Regions from separate parts of the Pseudomonas sp. GW821-FHT10C09 genome, predicted to be linked through region 2. Evidence: predicted binding sites of a transcription regulator. Region 2 holds the regulator's gene; the other holds the start of a gene.
What was found. The regulator FliA, encoded in region 2, starts transcription of late flagellar genes. The targets are predictions, from matches to a motif close to CTAAAGTTTNNNNNNNNNNNGCCGNTAA.
Positions count from the first base shown of each region.

Region 1: AC07N8_RS02860 (methyl-accepting chemotaxis protein) is a predicted target of FliA. The motif match lies at 1,902-1,929, and genes of this name have one in related genera.

Region 1 is NZ_JBWKNG010000002.1:312,527-316,947, forward strand. Features, by position in the region: gene AC07N8_RS02850 (inorganic phosphate transporter) at 1-472, opposite strand, end outside; gene AC07N8_RS02855 (transporter) at 747-1,769, opposite strand; gene AC07N8_RS02860 (methyl-accepting chemotaxis protein) at 2,044-3,666, shown strand; gene AC07N8_RS02865 (hypothetical protein) at 3,778-4,215, shown strand; gene AC07N8_RS02870 (GAF domain-containing sensor histidine kinase) at 4,212-4,421, opposite strand, start outside.
Region 2 is NZ_JBWKNG010000007.1:118,220-122,640, reverse strand. Features, by position in the region: gene flhA (flagellar biosynthesis protein FlhA) at 1-311, shown strand, start outside; gene flhF (flagellar biosynthesis GTPase FlhF) at 323-1,657, shown strand; gene fleN (flagellar synthesis regulator FleN) at 1,774-2,604, shown strand; gene fliA (RNA polymerase sigma factor FliA) at 2,601-3,341, shown strand; gene AC07N8_RS09010 (chemotaxis response regulator CheY) at 3,509-3,880, shown strand; gene AC07N8_RS09005 (protein phosphatase CheZ) at 3,903-4,421, shown strand, end outside.

The sequences.
Region 1 (4,421 bases), on a different contig from region 2:
TCGCGGCGATCAACAGGGCGAAGATCATCGCAAAACCGGCAGAGGAACCGACTTGCAGAATCAGTTCCACTGGCAGCAAAGCAATGATGCCAAATGCCACCGCGCCGCTGGACAGCAGCACGCCGAGGAAGTTGAAAAACCCGGACCACGCCACCGCGAAATTCGGCGGCATCGAGTTGGTGTAGATCACTGTCGCCACGGCGTTGGCGGTGTCGTGGAAACCGTTGACGAATTCAAAGCCGAGGGCGATCAGCAGCGCCACGCCCAGCAGCAGAAACGGGGTCCAGGTGGTCACCACTGTGCCGAGTTCGTGCATGTCGTGCATCAGGCTGTAAGCGGTGAACAACAACCCGATGGCCAGCACGCCGAAAAAAATCACCAGCGTGAACACGCCGGGTTTTTTATCGAATTGGGGTCTGGCGCTGCTGCTAGCGGACGCCTGAGCATCGGCGGGGTAGGAAGGAGTAGCCATAACGGACAATCCTGATGAGGTAGGTGTGTCAGTGATAGTCGTTGCTAATTGTTACAGAGAGACTGCGTCAGGTCAGGGTTTGGGGTTTTTGCTTGTCCGTTAATCAGAATTCACTTGGCCAGGCACGACCTGTGGCGAGGGGGCTTGCCCCCGCTGGGCAGCGAAGCGGCCCCCGACTTTCTTCAGTCAAACGGTGTTGGCAGGTTTTGCGACTGCTTCGCAGCCGAGCGGGAGCAAGCTCCCTCGCCACAGGGGATTGGTGGTGCTTTGAGGCTCAGTAATCCTGGCGCTTGCGAAACGCCCAGCGTCCGGCCAGCACGGTAAAGGTCGCGACCAGTGCCACCAGGATCCAGAACCCTTCCGGGTCGCCGGACAGAGGGATGCCGCCAACGTTCATGCCAAAGAAACCGGCAATGATGTTGATCGGCAACGCCAGCACCGTGACCACCGTCAACGTAAACAGTGTGCGGTTGCTCTGCTCGTTGAGGTTGGCGGCGATTTCTTCCTGCAACAGCTTGATCCGCTCACCCAGCGCCGTGAGGTCGTTGATGATCAGCGCAAACTCCTCGGTGGACTTGCGCAGCTCCTTGACGTCCTCCTTCTGCAGCCATTGCGGCGGCCGATTGAGCAAGCGCAGCAACGACCCGGGCTCCAGCGCCAGCAGGCGTTGCAGGCGCACCAGCACCCGGCGGTTGGCGCCCAGTTCGGCACGGTTGGTCGACAGCCGCGAGGACAACAATTCATCTTCGATCTGATCGACACTCAGGCTGGTCTTGCGCACGATTTGCGTTAGCACCTCGCCCTGATCGCGCAGCAAGTGCACGAGCAATTCCAGCGGCGAACGGAAACATTCACCGGCCTTCACCGAGGAACGCAGCTTGTCCACCGAGTGCAGCGGTTGCAGACGCGCGCTGATGATCAACCGACTGCGGGCGCACACCCACAGCGTCGAGACATCCGAGGAGACCATGCTGCTGAGGTTGAACACCACATCGTTGACCACCGCCAGCAAGGCCGAATCCACATGCTCGATACGCGTCGAGCGCGACCCTTCGTGCAGCGCTTCGAAAAACTCGTCCGGCAATTCCAGATGACTTTTCATCCAGCGCTCGCACGCGGCGTGCGCCAGGTTCAGGTGCAGCCAGAGGAATTCTTCACTGTCGTCGGGTTGTTGCAGGCATTGCAGCGCCCTGGCCGAATCGATCTCGCGACCGCGTTCACCAGGGCGAAAACTGAACCCGTAGAGCAGGCCGAACAGATCGGTGTCGCGATGGCTTTGGTCGATGCTGTGGTTCATGAGTGCTCGCAAGGAAGGCGCCTGTCGCGGGCTTTACAGGTTCACTTGAGCCGCATCATCGCAAGGATTTTTGACAGTGATGTGACAGCTTGATGAAGGCCAAATAGTGGCGCTACCGACGGTCGGAATCGATTAAAGAACCGCTCTGGCACGCCGATCCCGCTTACGTTAACGTGCGCGCCTTTGGCCACGAGCCAAGGTCGCAGACAGGGATGTCCGGACACCTTTCACGCCTTGTTGCGGCGTGTCTCACCCCTGTCATGAGTATCACTCGATGCTGCAAAAATCCCTGAGAGCACAAATCCTCGCTTTGTTGAGCGGCAGCCTGCTGGCGATGTTGCTGATCGCTTTGGCTTGCTTTCACTTCCTGTCCAGCGGTGTTCAGAGCTACGCGAACCTGATCGATGGCCCGTTGCACACTTCCCAGTTGATCGATGAAGCCAACCTGCAATTCAAGGTGCAGGTTCAGGAATGGAAAAACGTCCTGCTGCGCGGCAAGCAACCGGCGGACCTGGACAAATACTGGAAGCAATTCGAAGACCGTCAACGCGATGTGCAAAGTATCCTCGGTGAACTGGCCGGGCAGAAGGGAATCGAGCCGCAACTCAAGACCCGCATCGAACGCCTGCGTGATGAACACCGCTTGCTTGGCACTGCTTATCAGAAGGGCCGCGATGCCTACGTCGCTGCCGGTGCCGACCCGACTGCTGGCGACAGCGCCGTCAAAGGCGTGGACCGCGCCGCCAGCGATCAGATGAGCGAACTGGTCGCCGAACTGCGCAAGCAGGGCGCCGAGCAGTCGAAGCTGATCAGTGCCGACGCTGACCGCACCGTGTTGCTGGGGATCATCGTGATGCTCGCCTCGGGCTTGCTGGTTGGTTTGTTGAGCCTGTGGCTGGTCAACCGCAACCTGGTCGAACCGATTCGCAAACTGATCGACTATGTGGCGCAACTCAGCCAAGGCAAGTTCGCCGATCGCGTGGCCAGCACCCGTCAGGATGAGCTGGGCAAACTGGCGGTCGCCGCCAATACCCTGCGTGATTTCCTCGCCGAAACCTTCAGCCACTTGCAGCGCAGCGCCAAGGACCTGGACAGCGCCAGCGGCGAACTGAACTCCATCGCCAGCCTGATGGCGGGTGGCACCAACGAGCAGTTCAACCGCACCGATCAGGTGGCCACGGCGATGAACGAAATGTCCGCCACCGCGCAAGAAGTGGCCCGCCACGCCGCCGATGCCGCACGCGCTGCCGACGACGCTGACCAGTCCGCGCAGCAGGGCGAGAAAGTCATGCAGGGCACCATCCACACCATCACCCAGATGCGCGGTGAAATCGCCAACACCGCCACGGTCATTCGTCAGCTGGAAACCGATAGCGGCCGTATCGGCAAGGTACTGGAAGTGATTCGCGGCATCGCCGAACAGACCAACCTGCTGGCGCTCAACGCCGCCATCGAAGCGGCCCGTGCCGGTGAAGCCGGGCGTGGTTTTGCGGTGGTCGCTGATGAAGTGCGCAGCCTGGCCCAGCGCACGGCGGCGTCGATCATCGAGATTAACCAGATCATCCAGACCGTACAAACCGGCGCGGTGGACGCGGCACAGGCGATTGAAAGCGGGCAGTCACGCAGTGAAGAAAGCGTGCAGCAAGTGACCGAGGCCGGCGCCATGCTGGAGCGCATCACCCAGGCGGTCGAAGCGATTCGCGACATGAACCGCCAGATCGCCACCGCTGCCGAAGAGCAGACCTCGGTCGCCGAGGACATCTCGCGCAACCTCACCGAGATCACCAGCATCGCCAGTACCAATCTGGACAACGTGCAACGCACCGAAGCGGCAAGCCACAACCTGCACGGCTTGTCGTCGCAGTTGAATGACGTGACGGCGCGTTTGAGCGCGTAAGGCCGACGGCTGTGTACCGGCTCGCTTACCAAGTCGGTACACACTCGATCTCAAGTGCGGCTTGGCCATGTCGATGAGGGAGATACCCAACACCCACAGTGGATAAATCCCATGGTCAGCATCACCTCGGTATCGATCAACCAGACCCTCACCACTTCCACCAGCAAAACCGCGATCAGCGATCCCGCCGCCGACACCTCCGTCACCGCCACCACCGCAACGCCTTCCGACGACACTAAAGTGGCCGCCGGTGGCGCTCCCGCGTCGAGCGACAGCAGTTCCAGCAGCAGTGAAGAATCCGATGCAGTGAAAACCTTGCGCAAGCAAATCGCCGAGCTGCAAAAGCAGATGCAGGAACAGCAGCAACAGCTGCAAGCGGCCCAGGCGAAACAGGAAGATGCGGACGCCAAAGCGGCTGATGTCGCGGCGGCTCAATCGCAGGTGGCGACCACGGCGGGTTCGTTGCAGACGGCGACGGCGGCGTTGTTGCAGGCGTTGCAGGATTCCGATTCGAGCACGTCGGGTTCGCTGGTCAGTACCAGCGCCTAAGCCTGCACCGGCAGGCTGAAGGTAAACGTCGTGCCCTGTTGCGCAGTCGAGACCACGTCCAGTTTTCCACCGTGGGACTGCGCAATCTGACTGGCAATGTACAAGCCCAACCCGAGGCCGGTCTGCGGCGTATCGCTGGCCGGTCGCGAGTAGGGGCGGAACAGATACGCCAATGCGTCCTCGGCAATCAGCCCCTGATTTTTTAC
Region 2 (4,421 bases):
CAGTGATCACCCTGGAGCCAAGGTTGGAACAGATATTGCTCAATAGTCTTCAGAAGGCAGGACAAGGCTCGGAAGAGGGCGTTCTGCTGGAGCCAAGCATGGCAGAGAAGCTGCAGCGCTCGTTGATCGATGCGGCGCAGCGTCAGGAAATGCAAGGTCAACCGGTGATTCTGCTGGTGGCCGGCCCGGTTCGCGCCATGTTGTCGCGATTTGGCCGACTGGCAGTCCCGGGTTTGCATGTGTTGGCTTATCAGGAAATCCCTGACAACAAGCAAGTGACCATCGTTGCGACAGTAGGGCCCAACGGCTGAGGTAGTGGTTTATGCAAGTTAAGCGTTTTTTCGCCGCCGATATGCGTCAGGCCATGAAACTGGTTCGTGATGAGCTGGGCGCCGATGCCGCCATTATCGGCAATCGCCGGATTGCCGGTGGTGTCGAGCTGACGGCTGCGCTGGATTACAAATTGTCGGCGCTGGCCCCGCGTGTTCCGAACATGGAACTCGAGGATGAGCTGCGCAAGACCCAATCGCGCATCGTCACTGCCCAGGCTGAATTGAGCCTGCGTGGCGATGGCGAGACCGAAGGCGACAAGACCACCAATCGCCAGTTGTTCGCCGGCCTGCCACTGACCGCTGCCGAGCCACTGATCGAACCGACCTACGCCGAACCGCGTCGCTCCGCGCCTGCTCCGGCACCGGCTGCTGGCGGCGTGGATCCACGTGCGTTCGACTCGATGCGTTTCGAGCTCAACAGCCTGCGCGAACTGATGGAAGTACAGCTCGGTTCGCTGGCCTGGAATCAGCTGCAAGGTAGCCGTCCGGCCCAGGCCAACCTGTGGCGTCGCCTGCAACGCATCGGCCTGTCCGGCCCGTTGTCGCGCGATCTGTTGGCGATGATCGGTGATATCGATGAACCCCGTCAGGCCTGGCGCATGTTGCTGGCGCACCTGGCGCGGATGATTGCTACCCCGGAAGTCGAGCCGCTGGAAGAAGGCGGCGTGATTGCCATGGTTGGTCCTGCCGGCATGGGCAAGACCACCACCCTGGCCAAGCTCGCAGCCCGTTACGTGCTCAAGTACGGCGCGCAGAACATCGCGCTGGTGAGCATGGACAGCTTTCGCATTGGCGCCCAGGAGCAGCTCAAGACGCTGGGGCGCATTCTCAATGTGTCGGTGACCCACGTCGATCCGGGCCAATCGCTGGTTCAGGCGCTGGAGCCACTGCTGCGCAAACGCGTGGTGCTGATTGATACCGCAGGCCTTCAGGCCAGCGATCCAGCCCTGCGCATGCAGCTCGAAAGCCTGGCCGGGCGTGGCATCAAATCAAAAAATTACCTGGTGCTCGCAACCACCAGCCAAAAACAGGTTCTAACAGCCGCTTATCATAGTTACAAACGCTGCGGGCTCGCTGGCTGCATCCTGACTAAACTGGATGAAACGGCAAGTCTGGGCGAGGTGCTGAGCCTGGCGATCAGTCATGAATTGCCGGTGGCGTACCTGACCGATGGCCCGCGGATCCCGGATGATTTGCATCTGCCGCGCCGTCATCAGTTGGTCAGTCGCGCCGTAAGCGTACAAATGCAGGAAGAACCCAGCGAAGAAGCCATGGCTGACATGTTCGCTGATATTTACCACAGCCCGACCAAGCAGGTTGGCTAAGGTAGTAATGAACAGTTTTTGTACCTACATCGATGGTCTGCCATGCATTGTTCCATTTGCGAACGCGCAGCCAGTAATGTGGCCTCCGTCTATGCAAGACAAGGTAAAGAAATAACATGGGCAGCATGCATCCCGTACAGGTGATCGCGGTGACCGGCGGCAAAGGTGGCGTCGGCAAGACTAACGTGTCAGTGAATTTGTCGCTGGCCCTGGCTGAGCTCGGCCGTCGCGTCATGCTGTTGGACGCTGACCTGGGCCTGGCGAACGTTGACGTCCTGCTGGGACTGACACCCAAACGTACCCTGGCCGACGTGATCGAAGGCCGCTGCGAGCTGCGCGACGTTCTGTTGCAGGGCCCGGGCGGTATTCGAATCGTTCCGGCCGCGTCTGGCACCCAGAGCATGGTTCATTTGAGCCCGGCTCAACACGCCGGCCTGATCCAGGCCTTCAGCGACATCGGCGACAACCTCGACGTATTGGTGATCGACACCGCTGCGGGCATAGGTGACTCGGTAGTCAGTTTTGTTCGCGCAGCGCAGGAAGTCTTGCTGGTGGTCTGCGACGAGCCGACCTCGATCACCGACGCCTACGCGCTGATCAAACTGCTTAACCGCGATTACGGCATGAACCGCTTCCGCGTCCTGGCCAACATGGCCCAGAGCCCGCAAGAAGGTCGCAACCTGTTCGCCAAGTTGACCAAGGTCACCGACCGCTTTCTCGACGTGGCCTTGCAATACGTCGGCGCGGTGCCTTACGACGAAAGCGTGCGCAAGGCTGTGCAGAAACAACGTGCCGTGTATGAAGCCTTCCCGCGTTCCAAGTGCGCCCTGGCGTTCAAGGCCATCGCGCAGAAAGTTGATACCTGGCCGCTGCCTGCCAACCCGCGCGGGCACCTTGAGTTTTTCGTCGAGCGCCTCGTGCAACAGACCGCAGGACCCGTCCTATGACAGCCAGTGGCTACAACCTCTACAAGAAGTCGGCACGTGACGCGCAGTACGAGCTGATCGAGCGTTACGCGCCACTGGTCAAACGCATTGCTTACCACTTGCTGGCCCGTCTGCCGGCCAGTGTCCAGGTTGAAGACCTGATCCAGGCCGGGATGATCGGCCTGCTTGAAGTGTCGACCAAATACGACGCCAGCAAAGGCGCAAGTTTCGAGACGTACGCGGGCATACGAATCCGCGGCGCCATGCTCGATGAAGTACGCAAGGGGGACTGGGCGCCACGCTCGGTCCACCGAAATACCCGTATGGTCAGTGACGCAATTCGCTCTATTGAAGCTAAAACCGGCCGTGACGCTAAAGATCACGAGGTTGCGGCCGAACTCCAATTGAGTCTCGACGATTATTACGGGATTTTGAACGACACCCTGGGCAGCCGCTTATTCAGTTTCGACGATCTGTTGCAGGACGGCGAACACGAAGGGCTGCATGAGGATGGCGCGAGTGCTCATCTCGAGCCGTCACGCGATCTGGAAGATGAACGCTTCCAGGCGGCGCTGGCGGACGCGATTGCCAATTTGCCGGAGCGCGAGCGACTGGTGTTGGCGCTGTACTACGACGAAGAGTTGAATCTCAAGGAAATCGGTGAGGTCCTGGGGGTCAGCGAATCGCGGGTCAGCCAGTTACACAGCCAGTGCGCGGCCCGTTTGCGGGGGCGTTTGGGGGAGTGGCGAGCGCGCTGAAGGCAGTGTGGGGACACTGCGAACGGGGCTGGTGCGGATTTGAACGGCACCGGTCGCGATCTGTTGTGCTCCAGACAGTCATCGAGTGAATTGCCGAATTGATTGAAATGGCGCGTCCAGGTGCTGGGCGCGTTTAAGACTGCTTGGAGGTCGAATTGGACAAGAACATGAAAATCCTCATCGTTGATGACTTCTCAACGATGCGGCGGATCATAAAAAACCTGTTGCGTGACCTTGGGTTCACCAACACGGTCGAGGCTGACGATGGCACTACTGCCATTCCGGTTCTCAACAGCGGGAGCATCGACTTTCTGGTAACGGACTGGAACATGCCTGGCATGACCGGTATCGATCTGCTGCGCCACGTGCGCGCCGATGAAAAGCTCAAGCACCTGCCAGTGCTGATGGTGACCGCTGAAGCCAAGCGCGAGCAGATCATCGAAGCGGCCCAGGCCGGCGTAAACGGCTATGTGGTCAAACCCTTCACGGCCCAGGCGTTGAAAGAAAAAATCGAGAAGATTTTCGAACGCATCGGTTGATCCACTGCGCCACGGGGGAGCTATGGAGCATAAAGAATCTTCACAGGGCGATTTTGAATCGACCCTGAAAAAACATGCCGTCGAACTGGTCGCCAGCCTTGAAAAAGGCAGGTTCGGCGAGGCTGTGCAACTGATCCATGAGCTCAATCAGACCCGTGACCGTGGCCTGTATCAGGAAGTGGGCAAGCTCACTCGCGAGCTGCACAGCGCGATCGTCAATTTCCAGATTGACCCGAACATGCCGCAAGCCGAGGAAGTGTCGCAAATCACGGACGCCACCGAGCGCCTGGGGTATGTGGTCAAGCTGACCGAGGCCGCGGCCAACCGCACCATGGACCTGGTGGAAAGCGCCACGCCGCTGGTCAACAGCCTGAGCGAAGAAGCCCAGGCGTTGAGCACGGACTGGAGCCGGTTCATGCGCCGCGAAGTCGGGGCTGAAGAGTTCCGTGAGCTGGCCCGCCGCGTCGACGGTTTCCTGACACGCAGCACCGAGGACAACCGCACGGTGTCGAGCAACCTCAACGACATCCTGCTGGCACAG